Regions from separate parts of the Pseudomonas sp. B611 genome, predicted to be linked through region 1. Evidence: riboswitches for the same ligand, from Rfam matches in the RefSeq annotation. Region 1 holds a riboswitch; each other region holds the start of a gene.
What was found. Region 1 has a riboswitch for cobalamin ahead of ACZRMO_RS23415 (CbtB domain-containing protein). Riboswitches for the same ligand answer to the same signal wherever they lie in the genome.

Region 1 (4,335 bases):
GCATTCCCCTGTGGGAGCTGGCTTGCCTGCGATGGCATCAACTGGGTTTGCCTGATGTACCGAGTTGTCTGCATCGCAGGCAAGCCAGCTCCCACAGTTGCCGGTTCCCACAGTTGAATGGTGAACGCCAAGACAAATACCGGTCGGCTTTAAGGCCGCCGCGCTTTTGTTTTTGATCTTACTTGCCCCGTCAAACACGCTGGCCGAACGCAGGCTTGAATCCGTGGGTAACCCGGCAGGACGCCGGGTTAGCCGCCCCGCGCCATGGATGGCGCGTGGCGGCGGCCCACGGATTCAAGCCGGAGTGAGGGCATGCCGAGCCTAGGCGAGGCACCGAGTGTTGGGGCAAGAGCCCTTTGCTTACTTTGGGGCTTTTCCAAAGTGAGTCGCTGTAAGAGCGAAACCATAAGTGGCCGTTACCTAAATAACGGATATGTACCCCACCACCACCATCACCACCAAACCCCACATCCCAATTGACTCCCCTCCCACCCCCATGCTCTCCTACACATCTTGTTTCGGGTGCCCTGCAAAGGGTGAAACGGGAAACCGGTGCGTCATAGCGATATGGCCAGTCCGGTGCTGCCCCCGCAACGGTAAGCGAGCGAAACGTCATATCCACTGTGCCAGACGGCATGGGAAGGCGACGTTTTCAGGCATTAAGCCCCTCGCAAGCCCGGAGACCGGCCCGAAAAAATCAGATAACAAACCCGCGGTGGGCGGGCGCTGTTCAGAACCCTGCGTGCCTGGCTCGCGGGGTTTTCATGCGCTCGCTTCACCCTGACACCTGAAAGGGACGCGCCATGTCGATCATCAGCAGCACCTCGCACTCCGCCAGCAGCACCTCTACCCTGAGCCAACGCCTGACCGCCGCCATCGGTGCGTCGATCCTCGGCGCGTGCCTGGTGTATTTCGCCGGCTTCTCCCATATCGAGGCCGTGCACAACGCCGCCCACGATACCCGCCACAGCGCCGCGTTCCCGTGCCACTGAGACCTGCCGACATGATCAAGCGTATTGCGCAAACCGCAGGTTTCACTGGCCTTGCGGCCGCCCTGCTGCTGACCCTGCTGCAAAGCTTCTGGGTCGCCCCGCTGATTTTGCAGGCGGAAACCTTTGAAAAAGCCCCGGACGCCACCGAAGTGGTGCACGAGCACGCCGCTGGCGCTGCCGCCCACACCCATGATGCCGAAGCCTGGGAGCCGGAAGATGGCTGGCAGCGCGTACTGTCCACCACCGGTGGCAACCTGGTGGTGGCGGTCGGTTTCGCGCTGATGCTGGCCGGCCTGTACACCTTGCGTGCACCGACCCGCACCGCCCAAGGGCTGCTGTGGGGGTTGGCCGGGTACGCAACCTTCGTGCTCGCGCCGACCCTGGGCCTGCCACCTGAATTGCCAGGCACGGCTGCCGCTGATCTCGCGCTACGCCAGACCTGGTGGATCGGTACCGCAGCGTCCACCGCGGCCGGTATCGCGCTGATCGTATTCGGGCGCAACTGGCTGCTTAAAGCACTGGGCGCAGCGATCCTGGTAGTACCCCATGTGATTGGCGCACCACAACCGGAAGTGCATTCGATGCTCGCACCAGAAGCCCTGGAAGCGCAGTTCAAGATCGCTTCGCAGTTGACCAACGTCGCCTTCTGGTTGGCGCTGGGCCTGATCAGTGCCTGGCTGTTCCGTCGCAACCGCGGCGATCAATACTCGGCATGACCCTGGTAGTCGGCCTGGGTTGCCAGCGGGGTTGTGAGGTTCACACCTTGCTGGCCCTGCTTGAATCCGCCCTCGCCGAGGGCGGTATCGAGCGTCACCGCATCACCGCGTTGGCGAGTATCGACCGCAAAAGCGATGAACCCGGACTGCTGGCCCTGGCCGCAGCGTTGAAACTGCCGCTGCACTGCTTCAACGCTGCGCAGTTGGCGCTTTATGTCGACCGCTTGAGCCATAAATCCGTCGTGGCCTTCGCCCATACCGGCTGTTACGGCATCGCTGAAAGTGCCGCGCTGGCCGTGGCGGAACACCTCGCCGGCAGCTCTGCCCGCCTGCTGATCACCCGCAAAAAAACCGCCCAGGCCACCTTTGCCTTGGCGTGCGCCGACTAAAAACCCGATAATCGACCCTCTCGATCATGAGCGTTCTTCATGCTCGCCCGTTTTTCAACAGGAATCCCCATGACCGTCTACTTCATCGGCGCAGGCCCCGGCGACCCGGAATTGATCACCGTCAAAGGCCAGCGGCTGATCCGCAGTTGCCCGGTGATCATCTATGCCGGCTCGCTGGTGCCTGCGGCGGTACTGGAAGGCCATCAGGCAGAAACCCTGGTCAACAGCGCCGAACTGCACCTGGAACAGATCATCGATTTGATCAAGGCTGCCCATGCAAACGGCCAGGATGTGGCGCGTGTGCATTCCGGTGATCCGAGCCTTTACGGTGCGATTGGCGAACAGATCCGCCATTTGCGCGAGCTGGGCATCCCCTTTCAGATCATCCCTGGCGTGACGGCCGTAGCCGCCTGCGCGGCGCTGCTAGAAGCAGAATTGACCCTGCCGGACATCGCCCAGAGCGTGATCCTCACCCGCTATGCCGACAAAACCAGCATGCCCGCCGGTGAGGATTTCGCCAGCCTGGCCAGGCACGGTACGACCATGGCGATTCACCTGGGGGTCAACCATCTGGAGAAAATCGTCGCTGAACTGCTGCCGCACTATGGCGCGGATTGCCCGATTGCCGTGGTGCATCGGGCGACATGGCCGGACCAGGATTGGGCGGTTGGCACCTTGAGTGATATTGCCGGGAAGGTAGCGGCCAAAGGGTTTCGGCGCACGGCGTTGATCGTGGTGGGCCGGGTGTTGGCCAGTGACAGCTTCAGTGAATCGTCGCTGTACCGGGCAGGCCACGCGCACCTTTACCGCCCCTGAGCCTATCCAGAGATCAATGCAAAACCCTGTGGGAGCCGGGCTTGCCCGCGATGGCGGTGTGTCAGGAGTACATGGGTCTGCTGATGTACCGCTATCGCAGGCAAGCCAGCTCCCACAGTTGATCTGCTTTGTTAGGTAGATAGTGCAAAACATTGAAAAACAAGCATAAAAAAACGGCGCTCACGGGGCGCCGTTTTTTTCTTCGCAGTGAACGCCTTACTCAGTAGTAGGCGTTTTCTTTCTGCGTGTGGTCGGTCACATCACGCACACCCTTGAGCTCCGGGATACGCTCCAGCAGGGTCCGCTCGATGCCTTCGCGCAGGGTCACGTCCGCTTGACCGCAACCCTGGCAGCCGCCACCGAACTTGAGCACGGCGATGCCGTCGTCCACAACGTCGATCAGGCTGACCTGGCCGCCGTGGCTGGCCAAACCTGGGTTGATCTCGGTTTGCAGGTAGTAGTTGATGCGCTCGTTTACCGGGCTGTCGGCGTTGACGTTCGGCACCTTGGCATTGGGAGCCTTGATGGTCAACTGGCCGCCCATGCGATCGGTGGCGTAGTCAACCACGGCGTCATCAAGGAAGGCTTCGCTGAAGGCGTCGATGTAGGCGGTGAAGTTTTTCAGCCCCAGCGCGGTGTCTTCAGGTTTTTCTTCGCCCGGCTTGCAGTAGGCAATGCACGTCTCGGCGTACTGGGTGCCAGGCTGGGTGATAAAGACGCGGATGCCGATACCCGGGGTGTTCTGCTTGGACAGCAGGTCAGCCAGGTAATCGTGGGCGGCGTCGGTAATGGTTATGGCAGTCATGGAAACTCCTCACAGGCTTGCCGGCAGTTTACGCCAAAATATTACGCAGGTACAAAGTCCTAGTATTTTTGTCGGGAAAGGACCGGCGGCCCATCAGGGCCAAGCCAGTGTTTAAGCCTGCGATACGTGCCTTTTTCCAGCCACTCATAGCTTAAAAATGCGCCAAACGCCGTCACCAGGAGGCAAAAAGGCAAGATCACATAGGGGTCTATGCCCGTGCGCTCAACGACCCACCGACCAGCGCACAACACCAGCACGTGGATCAAATACACCGAATAAGAGCAGTCCCCGAGCTGCTTCAAGAAGCGTAAATCCTTGAAGTAAGGCTCAAGGGTCACGCAACTGATGACCAACAACGCGCTTGGCACTCCCCACTCCAACGCACGCGGCACATCCGCCCCATGCCAAATCGCCACCAATGCAATCACGATGCCCAGCACAGGCAGCCATGGCTTGGCCTGGCAAAGGCCGCGGCGATACAGTATGCCAATCACAATGCCCATCAGAAACTCAAAGACCATGTCATTACTGTAGAAGCCATCCGCGAAGCCCAGGGCAGGCGTGATGATGTAACACACGAGATACAGCAGCACTGCCACCACCCACAATCGATATGA
Region 2 (4,335 bases), on a different contig from region 1:
ACCGAATGCCACCAGCGGATGCCAGCGCTTGGGCTCGCCCAGCAGCGCATCCAGCGCGACGGCGGCGACACACAGCAAGGCCACACTCATTGACTCACTCCCCACACATTTTCATACAACATGTCACTCAGCGGCCGTGGTTCGGTCCAGCCTTCGAGTTGCAGCATCGGTGCCGGATAAAACTCGGCCACCGGCCCCAGGCACAGCACGGCCAGGGGTTTCGCGCCGGAGGGCAAGCCCAGCAGGTCGGCCAGAGCCTGGGGCTCGAACAGCGAGACCCAGCCCAGGCCCAGGCCTTCGACGCGGGCGGCCAGCCACAGGTTCTGGATCGCACAGGACAACGACGCCATGTCCATCTCCGGCAAGGTGCGGCGACCGAAGATGTGGCGTTCGCGATCGTCCATCAGTGCCGCCACCAGTACCTCGGCGCAATCGTGGATGCCTTCGACCTTGAGCTTCATGAAGTCGTCGGAGCGTTCGCCCAGCGCTTCGGCGGTGCGTATGCGTTCTTCTTCCACCAACTGCTGAATCTGCCCACGCAGTTGGCGGTCGCTGATGCGGATGAAGCGCCAGGGTTGCATCAGGCCGACACTGGGCGCCTGGTGGGCGGCCTGGAGCAGGCGGTGGAGCAGTTCGGGGGCCACGGTGCCGCCGGTGAAGTGGCGCATGTCGCGGCGTTCGGCGATGGCGCGGTAGACGGCGTCGCGGTCGGCTTGGGGGAAGGCGTTGTCGGTCATGGCCCTATCGCGGGCAAGCCCGCTCCCACATTGGACTGCGTTTCAACTCGGTCAACTGTGGGAGCTGGCTTGCCTGCGATGGCGGCCTCCCGGTCCGGCACAAACAGTGCAGCCACCGCCGCCGGATTCGACGGAAAGTAAAAGTGTACGTAGGAAGCGGTCATCCGCCCTTGTCGGTAAACCGCCTCGGCGCCGCGCCCGCCATTGGGGCTTACGCCACGGGCAATCGGCGTGCATTCGGTGCTGGTCAGGGAGTGGTGATAGGTATGCCCACGCAGTACGCCTTCCGGCAATTCGACATTTTGCAGGGCCAGGGCAGCCAACTTCTTCTGCATCACGGCGTCGCCCGGCAGCAGGCCGAGCAACTCGGCACGTTGGCCGGCGACATCGGTGAGCGAGTCCAGCAGGTACAACATGCCGCCGCACTCGGCGAGCAACGGTTTGCCGGCGGCGTGATGGGCGCGGATCGCGTCCAGCATCGCGGTGTTTTCCGACAACGCCTGGTGATGCAATTCCGGGTAGCCGCCCGGCAGATACAGACTGTCGGCGTCAGGCAATTCCCGATCATGGATCGGTGAAAAGAAATGCAACTCGGCACCCATCGCCCGCAACAGGTCGAGGCTGGCGCCGTAGGTAAAGGCGAAGGCTTCGTCGCGGGCCACGGCGATGCGCACACCGTCGAGCAGCGGCTCGGCAGCGATCACTTCAGGCGCGGCGAAGGTCACTGGCGGCGGCAAGGCGACTTCGCAACTGCTGCCCAAGGCTTGGGCGGCGGCGTCGAGGCGCACGTCGAGGTCATTCAGTTCGCTGGCCTGCACCAGGCCCAGGTGACGGCTTGGCAATTCGATGCCGGTCTCGCGGGACAAGGCGCCGTACCAGCGCAGGCCTTCGGTGAGGCTGCCTTCGAGCAGTTGCGCATGGCGCAGGGTGCCGACGCGGTTGGCCAGCACGCCGGCGAACGGCAGGTCCGGCTGATAACGCGCCAAGCCCAAGGCCAACGCGCCAAACGTCTGGGCCATGGCGGTGCCGTCGATCACGCCAAGTACCGGCACGCCGAAGTGGCGGGCCAGGTCAGCGCTGGAGGGGGTGCCGTCGAACAGGCCCATGACGCCTTCGATGAGGATCAGGTCGGCCTCGCCGGCGGCTTCCCACAACAGGCGGCGACTTTCCTGCTCGCCCACCATCCACATGTCCAACTGATACACCGGCGCACCGCTGGCACGCTCGTGAATCATCGGGTCGAGAAAGTCCGGCCCGCATTTGAACACGCGCACTTTACGCCCCAGGTTGCGGTGCAAACGGGCCAGCGCTGCGGTGACGGTGGTTTTGCCCTGGCCAGACGCCGGTGCGGCGATCAATACGGCCGGGCAATGACGGGGCTGATTCAAAGTTCGACGCCCTTCTGTGCCTTGATACCGGCCTGGAACGCGTGCTTGAGCATGCCCATTTCGGTGACGGTGTCGCCCATTTCGATCAATTCAGGCTTGGCGCCACGGCCGGTGACCACCACGTGCTGCATCGGCGGGCGTGCTTGCAGGTCGCTGAGCACTTGGTCGAGGTCGAGGTAGCCGTGTTTGAGGGCGATGTTCAGTTCATCGAGGACGACCAGGCCAATGGACGGGTCTTGCAGCAGTTCGCGGGAAACTTCCCACGCGGCTTCGGCGGCGGCGATGTCGCGCTGGCGGTCCTGGGTTTCCCAGGTGAAGCCTTCGCCCATGACATGGAAGCGCACTTGCTCGGGGAAACGGCGGAAGAACAGTTCTTCGCCCGTGCTGTTACGCCCCTTGATGAACTGCACCACGCCGCACTGCATACCGTGGCCCATGGCGCGGGCGAGCATGCCGAACGCGGAACTGCTTTTGCCTTTGCCGTTGCCGGTCAGCACCAGCAGCAGGCCGCACTCGTTGGGGGAATTGGCGATGCGCTCGTCGATCACGGCTTTTTTGCGCAGCATGCGCGCCAGGTGGCGTTCGTCGCGGTCGGGGGAATCGGTCATGGCAGCTCTCCGTTGGGGCTGGACAAAAACGGCGGGCAGGAAAAAGAAAAAACAGACAGCCAAGCATCGCCCACCGTGATGCTGTTGGATGTTTCAGGCCGGTCTCCGGGCTCATGAGTGGCGCGCTTGCCGACGCTGCGCCTTCCCATATCGCGGGGCGATACAGTGGCAAAAGCAGGGTCTTGACTCATTTACCGTTGCGGGGGCAGCGCCGGAATTGCGGCAGCACTGTGTACAAGTGCGCTCGCTCACCGGCTTCCCTGTTTCACTCGGTGGACCCGTGGGTCACAGAGCACCTGGAACAAGTCGCGAAGGGTAGAGGGTTGGGGGTGGAGCGTCAATTAAAGCCGGCTGCGCACTTGAACCATCGGACCGCCGCGCGCCTCTACCCTTACAGGTATCCAGGAGAAAACCATGCACAAGACCCGACTTGCCCTACTGATCATGTGCGCAGGCGCCCTCGTCGCCTGCGGTGAAAGTTCGACCTTGCAAGTATCTGACGGTACCGGGCCTTCCCCCAAGCTCCCGGAGCCAAACAAGACCCTGATCCCCACGGTAAACATCGCACCCGCCATCGGCTGGCCTGAGGGCGCGAAACCAACTGCCGCTGCGGGCACCCAAGTGGCGGCGTTTGCCGAGGGCCTGGACCACCCGCGCTGGCTATACGTACTGCCCAATGGCGACGTGCTGGTGGCAGAAACCAATGCGCCGCCCAAACCCGATGACTCAAAGGGCATTCGTGGCTGGGTGATGGAAAAGGTCATGGGCCGAGCCGGCGCTGGTGTGCCGAGCCCGAACCGCATCACGTTGCTGCGCGATGCGGACCACGATGGCATCGCCGAGACCCGCACGGTCTTCCTGGCAAACCTCAATTCGCCGTTCGGCATGGCCCTGGTGGGCAATGACCTGTATGTGGCGGACTCGGACAAGCTGCTGCGCTTCCCCTACCAACCGGGTGAGACCACGATCAAAGCAGCCGGCACCAAGGTCGTCGACCTCCCCGGCGGCAGTATCAACCACCATTGGACGAAAAACGTGGTGGCGAGCAAGGACGGCAGCAAGCTTTACGTAAGCGTTGGCTCTAATAGCAACGTGGGTGAAAACGGCCTGCAGGCAGAAGAAGGTCGGGCGGCGATCTGGGAAGTGGACCGCGCCAGCGGCCAGCACCGCATCTTCGCCTCAGGCTTGCGCAACCCCAACGGCATGGCGTGGGAACCGCAAAGCGGCAAGCTGTGGACAGCGGTGAACGAACGCGATGAGATCGGCAGCGACCTGGTGCCGGACTACATCACCTCGGTGCAGGATGGCGCCTTCTATGGCTGGCCGTTCAGCTACTACGGGCAGCATGTGGACGTGCGGGTCAACCCGCAAAACCTCGACCTGGTGGCCAAGGCGATTGCGCCGGACTACGCCGTGGGCCCACATACCGCCTCGCTGGGCCTGACGTTTGCCGAGGGCAGCAACTTGCCGGCGCCGTTCACGCATGGCGCGTTCATCGGCCAGCATGGCTCATGGAACCGCAAGCCCCACAGTGGTTACAAGGTGATATTCGTGCCGTTCGAGGCTGGCCAGCCCAAGGGGCAGCCGGTGGATGTGCTGACC
Region 3 (4,335 bases), on a different contig from region 1:
GCTGTGAACCGGCAATGCCGGCGAGGATGATCTGCCCGGTGCCGCTGGACGAACCGCTGGCCCGCGCGAGCAAAATCACCAGGGCGAACGCGGCCATGGCGCCGACAAATGCGCCTGCCGACAACGAAATCAAGCCACCGCCCACGCCGATCAACGCCACCAATACCGCACCGGTCGAGGCACCGGCGCTGATGCCCAGCAGGTACGGGTCGGCCAATGGGTTGCGCAGCAGCGACTGCAAGATCACCCCGCAGGTCGCCAACCCCGCACCGCATGCGGCGGCGACCAGGGCGCGGGTCAGGCGGTAGTTCCACACCACGCCTTCGTCGATGGGGTCCAGCACGTAGCCGGCGCCCCACAGTTTATTGGCCAGCACCTGAAGCACGACCTGCGGCGAGATGGCGGTTTCACCGATGGCCACGCCGGCGAGCACGGCGGCCAGGAGCAGGGCCAGGGCGAGGAGGGCACGAATCATTGCGGCAGGTCGTAGCCGTCGATGGCCGTGGCCAGTTGTTCAAGGCCATCGAACATGCGGATGCTGGCCTGCAACGCCAGGGCGTCGAGGACGATGATGCGGTTGTTTTTTACGGCGTCCATATTGCGCGTGACCGGGTCGCTGCGCAGGAAGGCGAGTTTCTTTTCGTGGTCGTCGGCGGGGTAGCGGCGGCGGTCCATGCGGGCGATAACGAGGAAGGTCGGGTTGGCCTTGGCGATGGTTTCCCAGCCAACGGCGGGCCATTCCTCATCGGACTGCACCACGTTATGCAAGCCAAGGGTTTGCAGCATGAATTCGGGGATGCCCTTGTGGCCGGCCACGTACGGGTCGCTGGCCATCTCGGCGCTGGAGAACCACACCAGCGCGCTGGCCTGCTTGAGGCCTTTGCTCTGCACGGTGGCGACGGACTTGGCCAGGCGTGCCTTGAGCTCGTCGTTCAGCTGTTGGCCGCGATCCTGTACATCGAAAATCGCCGCCAACTGGCTGATGCTTTTATAGATGGTGTCGATGCGGAACGGCTCCAGCCGCGTGCCGTCGGCGCCCACCAGGTTGTCTTTGCCTTCGCAGTCGGAGGGCAGCAGGTAGGTGGGGATTTTCAGCTCGTGAAACTGCTCGCGGGTGCCCACCACGCCTTGCGCACCGACCACCCATTCCAGTTCGGCGGCCACCAGTTGCGGGCGCTTGGCGATCACTGCTTCGAAGCTCGGCTCGTTATTGGCCAGGCGCTCGATGCCGTCGTTCAGTGTCTTGAACTGCGGCAGTACGTTGTTGAACCACAGCGACGTGCCGACCACTTTATCGCCCACGCCCAAGGCGTAGAGCATCTCGGTGGCGACCTGGCCGATGGTCACGCTGCGCGCGGGGGCTTGTTGGAAGGTGAGGGTGCTGCCGCAGTTTTCCAGCGTCAGCGGGTAGTGGGTCGGCGCGGCGTGGGCCAGGGCACAGAAACCCAGGCCGGTGAGCAGGGCGGTAACGCGTGGCAGCATGGGGCAATCTCCGTTTGGACCGTACAGTGGACTGGGGAGGTACGGTAGTGGAAATACACCCACGAATACGGCCGCCGGGGCCGCGCAAGGATGTCCTTCCCGGACACCCCGCCGGTTGGTGATAACACTGGGCCGGCAGGTCTCCTGACTGGTGCGTCGTCGCCACGCTCCGGCCTTCCCGGACAGTGTCCAGTGGCAGTGGGGAGCAGGCTCGGCACCTACAGTTGCGGGGGCAGTTCCGATTGGCGCGACGGGGCGCGCTTGGGATTCCCTATTAGTCCCCTTCGGGAACCGGCGCGCCATGGTAGTCGATCGGGCCCATGAAAACACCGGAAATCAACTGTGGAAGGGGGCTAGTCAGCCAGGAATTGGCAAGCGTAAAAAGCAACCTGTGGCGAGGGAGCTTGCTCCCGTTGGGCCGCGAAGCGGCCCCAGCTTTTAAGGGCTGGGACTGCTGCGCAGTCCAACGGGAGCAAGCTCCCTCGCCACAGGTGCAGCGTTCGTCCTGTCAGTGGGTTATTTGCGATCCAGCCACACGGTCTGCGCATTGCAGAACTCGCGCACGCCGAAGTGCGACAGCTCACGGCCAAAGCCACTTTTCTTGATCCCGCCAAACGCCACCCGAGGGTCGGAGACGCTGAACGAGTTGACGAAGATCCCGCCAGTTTCCAGCCTGTTGGCGATATCGCGGGCTTTCGCCGCATCGGTGGTGAAGATGCTGGCCGTGAGGCCGAACTCGCTGTCATTCGCCAACTCCACCGCGTGGTCGGCGTCGCGGGCGGTGATGATCGAGGCGACGGGGCCGAACAGTTCCTGTTTGAACGAGGTCATCTGGTCGGTGACGTTGGCCAGTACGGTCGGCTCATAGTAGTTGCCTGCACCTGCGACTTTATGGCCGCCCAGCAGCAGGGTTGCGCCTTCTTCCAGGGTGGCGTGGACCTGGCCGTGCAGCTCGTCGCGCAGGTCGAAGCGGGCCATCGGGCCGATGTAGGTAGCGGTCGAAGTCGGGTCGCCCATCACCAAGGCACGGCTGGCCTCGAGGAACTTGGCGGTGAACGCCTCTACCACGCCGGCTTCGATGATCAGGCGCTTGGCGGCGGCACAGACTTGGCCGCTGTTCTGGAAACGGCCGATCAACGCGGCTTGCACTGCGGCGTCGAGATCGGCGTCGTTGAGCACGATGAACGGGTCGGAGCCGCCCAGTTCCAGCACGCATTTTTTCAGCGCGGCCCCGGCCTGGGAGCCGATGGCGATACCGGCGCGTACGCTGCCGGTGAGGGTGACGGCGGCGATGCGTGGGTCGGCGATGGCTTTGGACACGCCGTCCGGGGTCACGTTGAGCACTTCGAACAGGCCGTCAGCGAAGCCGGCCTTTTTGAACGCTTGCTGGATCAGGTAGGCGCTGCCCATCACGTTCGGTGCGTGTTTGAGCACGTAGGTGTTGCCGGCGAGCATCGTCGGCACGGCGCCGCGCAGCACTTGCCAGACCGGGAAGTTCCACGGCATCACGGCGAGGATCGGGCCCAGCGGGCGGTATTCGATGTGGGCGCTGCCGTTGTCCACCAGGGTCGGTTCCGGTGCAAGCATGACCGGGCCTTGGGCCGCATACCATTCGCTGAGCAGGGCGCATTTTTCGATTTCGGCACGGGCCTGGGCGATGGGTTTGCCCATTTCCAGGGTGATCATCTGTGCCATGTCTTCGGCTTGCTCACGCAGGGCGGCGGCCAGGGCCAGCAACAGCTCGGCGCGCTGGCTGACCGGCTGGCGGCGCCAAGTGCGGAAGGCAGCGGTGGCACGGTCGAGGGCGGCGTCCAGTTGCGCTTTGGATTCGTACGGGTAGCTGCCGACTGTTTCGCCGTTGGCCGGGTTGATCGAGAGGGCGTGAGTGGTCGCGTTCATGGCACCGTCCTGCTGAATGAGTAAGTGGGGTTCAGCCTACGGGGCTAGCTCTTTTCTGGAAACTGAATAATATTAAGCAATACGCTCTCAAATGGAGAATGATGACTATGCGATCGTTCCCACGCTCCGCGTGGAAACGCCTCCTGTGACGCTCCGCGTCACGCTGTGGGACGCAGAGCGCCCCGGGCTGCATTCCCACGCAGAGCGTGGGAACGATCAGCGTGGGAACGATCATGGAGAATGACTTGGACCTGGTGCAGCTGGAAATCTTCAAGGCCGTTGCCGAGCAAGGCAGCATCAGCGCCGCCGCGCAGTTGATTCATCGGGTGCCGTCGAACCTGACTACCCGCATCAAGCAACTGGAGCAGGACCTGGGCGTGGAGTTGTTTATCCGCGAGAAGAGCCGCCTGCGCCTGTCGCCGGCGGGCTGGAACTTCCTCGGCTATGCGCGGCGCATCCTCGACCTGGTGCAGGAAGCCCGCGCGACGGTGGCGGGGGAGGAGCCCCAGGGCGCGTTTGCCCTCGGGTCACTGGAAAGCACGGCGGCGGTGCGCATCCCGGCCTTGCTCGCGGCCTACAACCAGAAACACACCAAGGTCGAACTGGACCTGAGCACCGGGCCGTCCGGCACGATGATCGAAGGCGTGCTGTCGGGGCGCCTGGCGGCGGCGTTTGTCGATGGGCCGGTGTTGCATGCAACGCTGGAAGGTGTGGCGGTGTTTGAAGAAGAGATGGTGGTGATCGCGCCGTTGCATCACGCGCCGATCACTCGGGGCCAGGATGTGAATGGCGAGAACATCTACACCTTTCGCTCGAACTGCTCCTACCGGCACCATTTTGAACGCTGGTTCTCCCAGGATGGCGCGGTGCCGGGCAAGATCTTCGAGATCGAGTCGTACCACGGCATGCTCGCCTGCGTCAGCGCCGGCGCGGGCTTGGCCCTGATGCCGCGCA

Region 2: it holds a riboswitch for cobalamin, as region 1 does, so the genes downstream of both, cobO (cob(I)yrinic acid a,c-diamide adenosyltransferase) here and ACZRMO_RS23415 (CbtB domain-containing protein) in region 1, are expected to answer to the same signal.
Region 3: it holds a riboswitch for cobalamin, as region 1 does, so the genes downstream of both, ACZRMO_RS17400 (ABC transporter substrate-binding protein) here and ACZRMO_RS23415 (CbtB domain-containing protein) in region 1, are expected to answer to the same signal.

The regions. Positions count from the first base shown of each region.
Region 1 covers NZ_JBUZST010000014.1:78,999-83,333, reverse strand. Annotated here, with positions in the region: cobalamin riboswitch at 504-706, shown strand; gene ACZRMO_RS23415 (CbtB domain-containing protein) at 804-992, shown strand; gene ACZRMO_RS23410 (CbtA family protein) at 1,004-1,708, shown strand; gene ACZRMO_RS23405 (cobalamin biosynthesis protein) at 1,705-2,097, shown strand; gene cobM (precorrin-4 C(11)-methyltransferase) at 2,167-2,913, shown strand; gene nfuA (Fe-S biogenesis protein NfuA) at 3,134-3,718, opposite strand; gene ACZRMO_RS23390 (acyltransferase family protein) at 3,778-4,335, opposite strand, start outside.
Region 2 covers NZ_JBUZST010000005.1:131,151-135,485, forward strand. Annotated here, with positions in the region: gene cbiB (adenosylcobinamide-phosphate synthase CbiB) at 1-90, opposite strand, end outside; gene bluB (5,6-dimethylbenzimidazole synthase) at 87-737, opposite strand; gene ACZRMO_RS13355 (cobyrinate a,c-diamide synthase) at 734-2,125, opposite strand; gene cobO (cob(I)yrinic acid a,c-diamide adenosyltransferase) at 2,122-2,733, opposite strand; cobalamin riboswitch at 2,813-3,048, opposite strand; gene ACZRMO_RS13365 (PQQ-dependent sugar dehydrogenase) at 3,148-4,335, shown strand, end outside.
Region 3 covers NZ_JBUZST010000007.1:126,633-130,967, forward strand. Annotated here, with positions in the region: gene ACZRMO_RS17395 (FecCD family ABC transporter permease) at 1-475, opposite strand, end outside; gene ACZRMO_RS17400 (ABC transporter substrate-binding protein) at 472-1,482, opposite strand; cobalamin riboswitch at 1,600-1,793, opposite strand; gene ACZRMO_RS17405 (aldehyde dehydrogenase family protein) at 1,999-3,381, opposite strand; gene ptrR (putrescine utilization regulator PtrR) at 3,627-4,335, shown strand, end outside.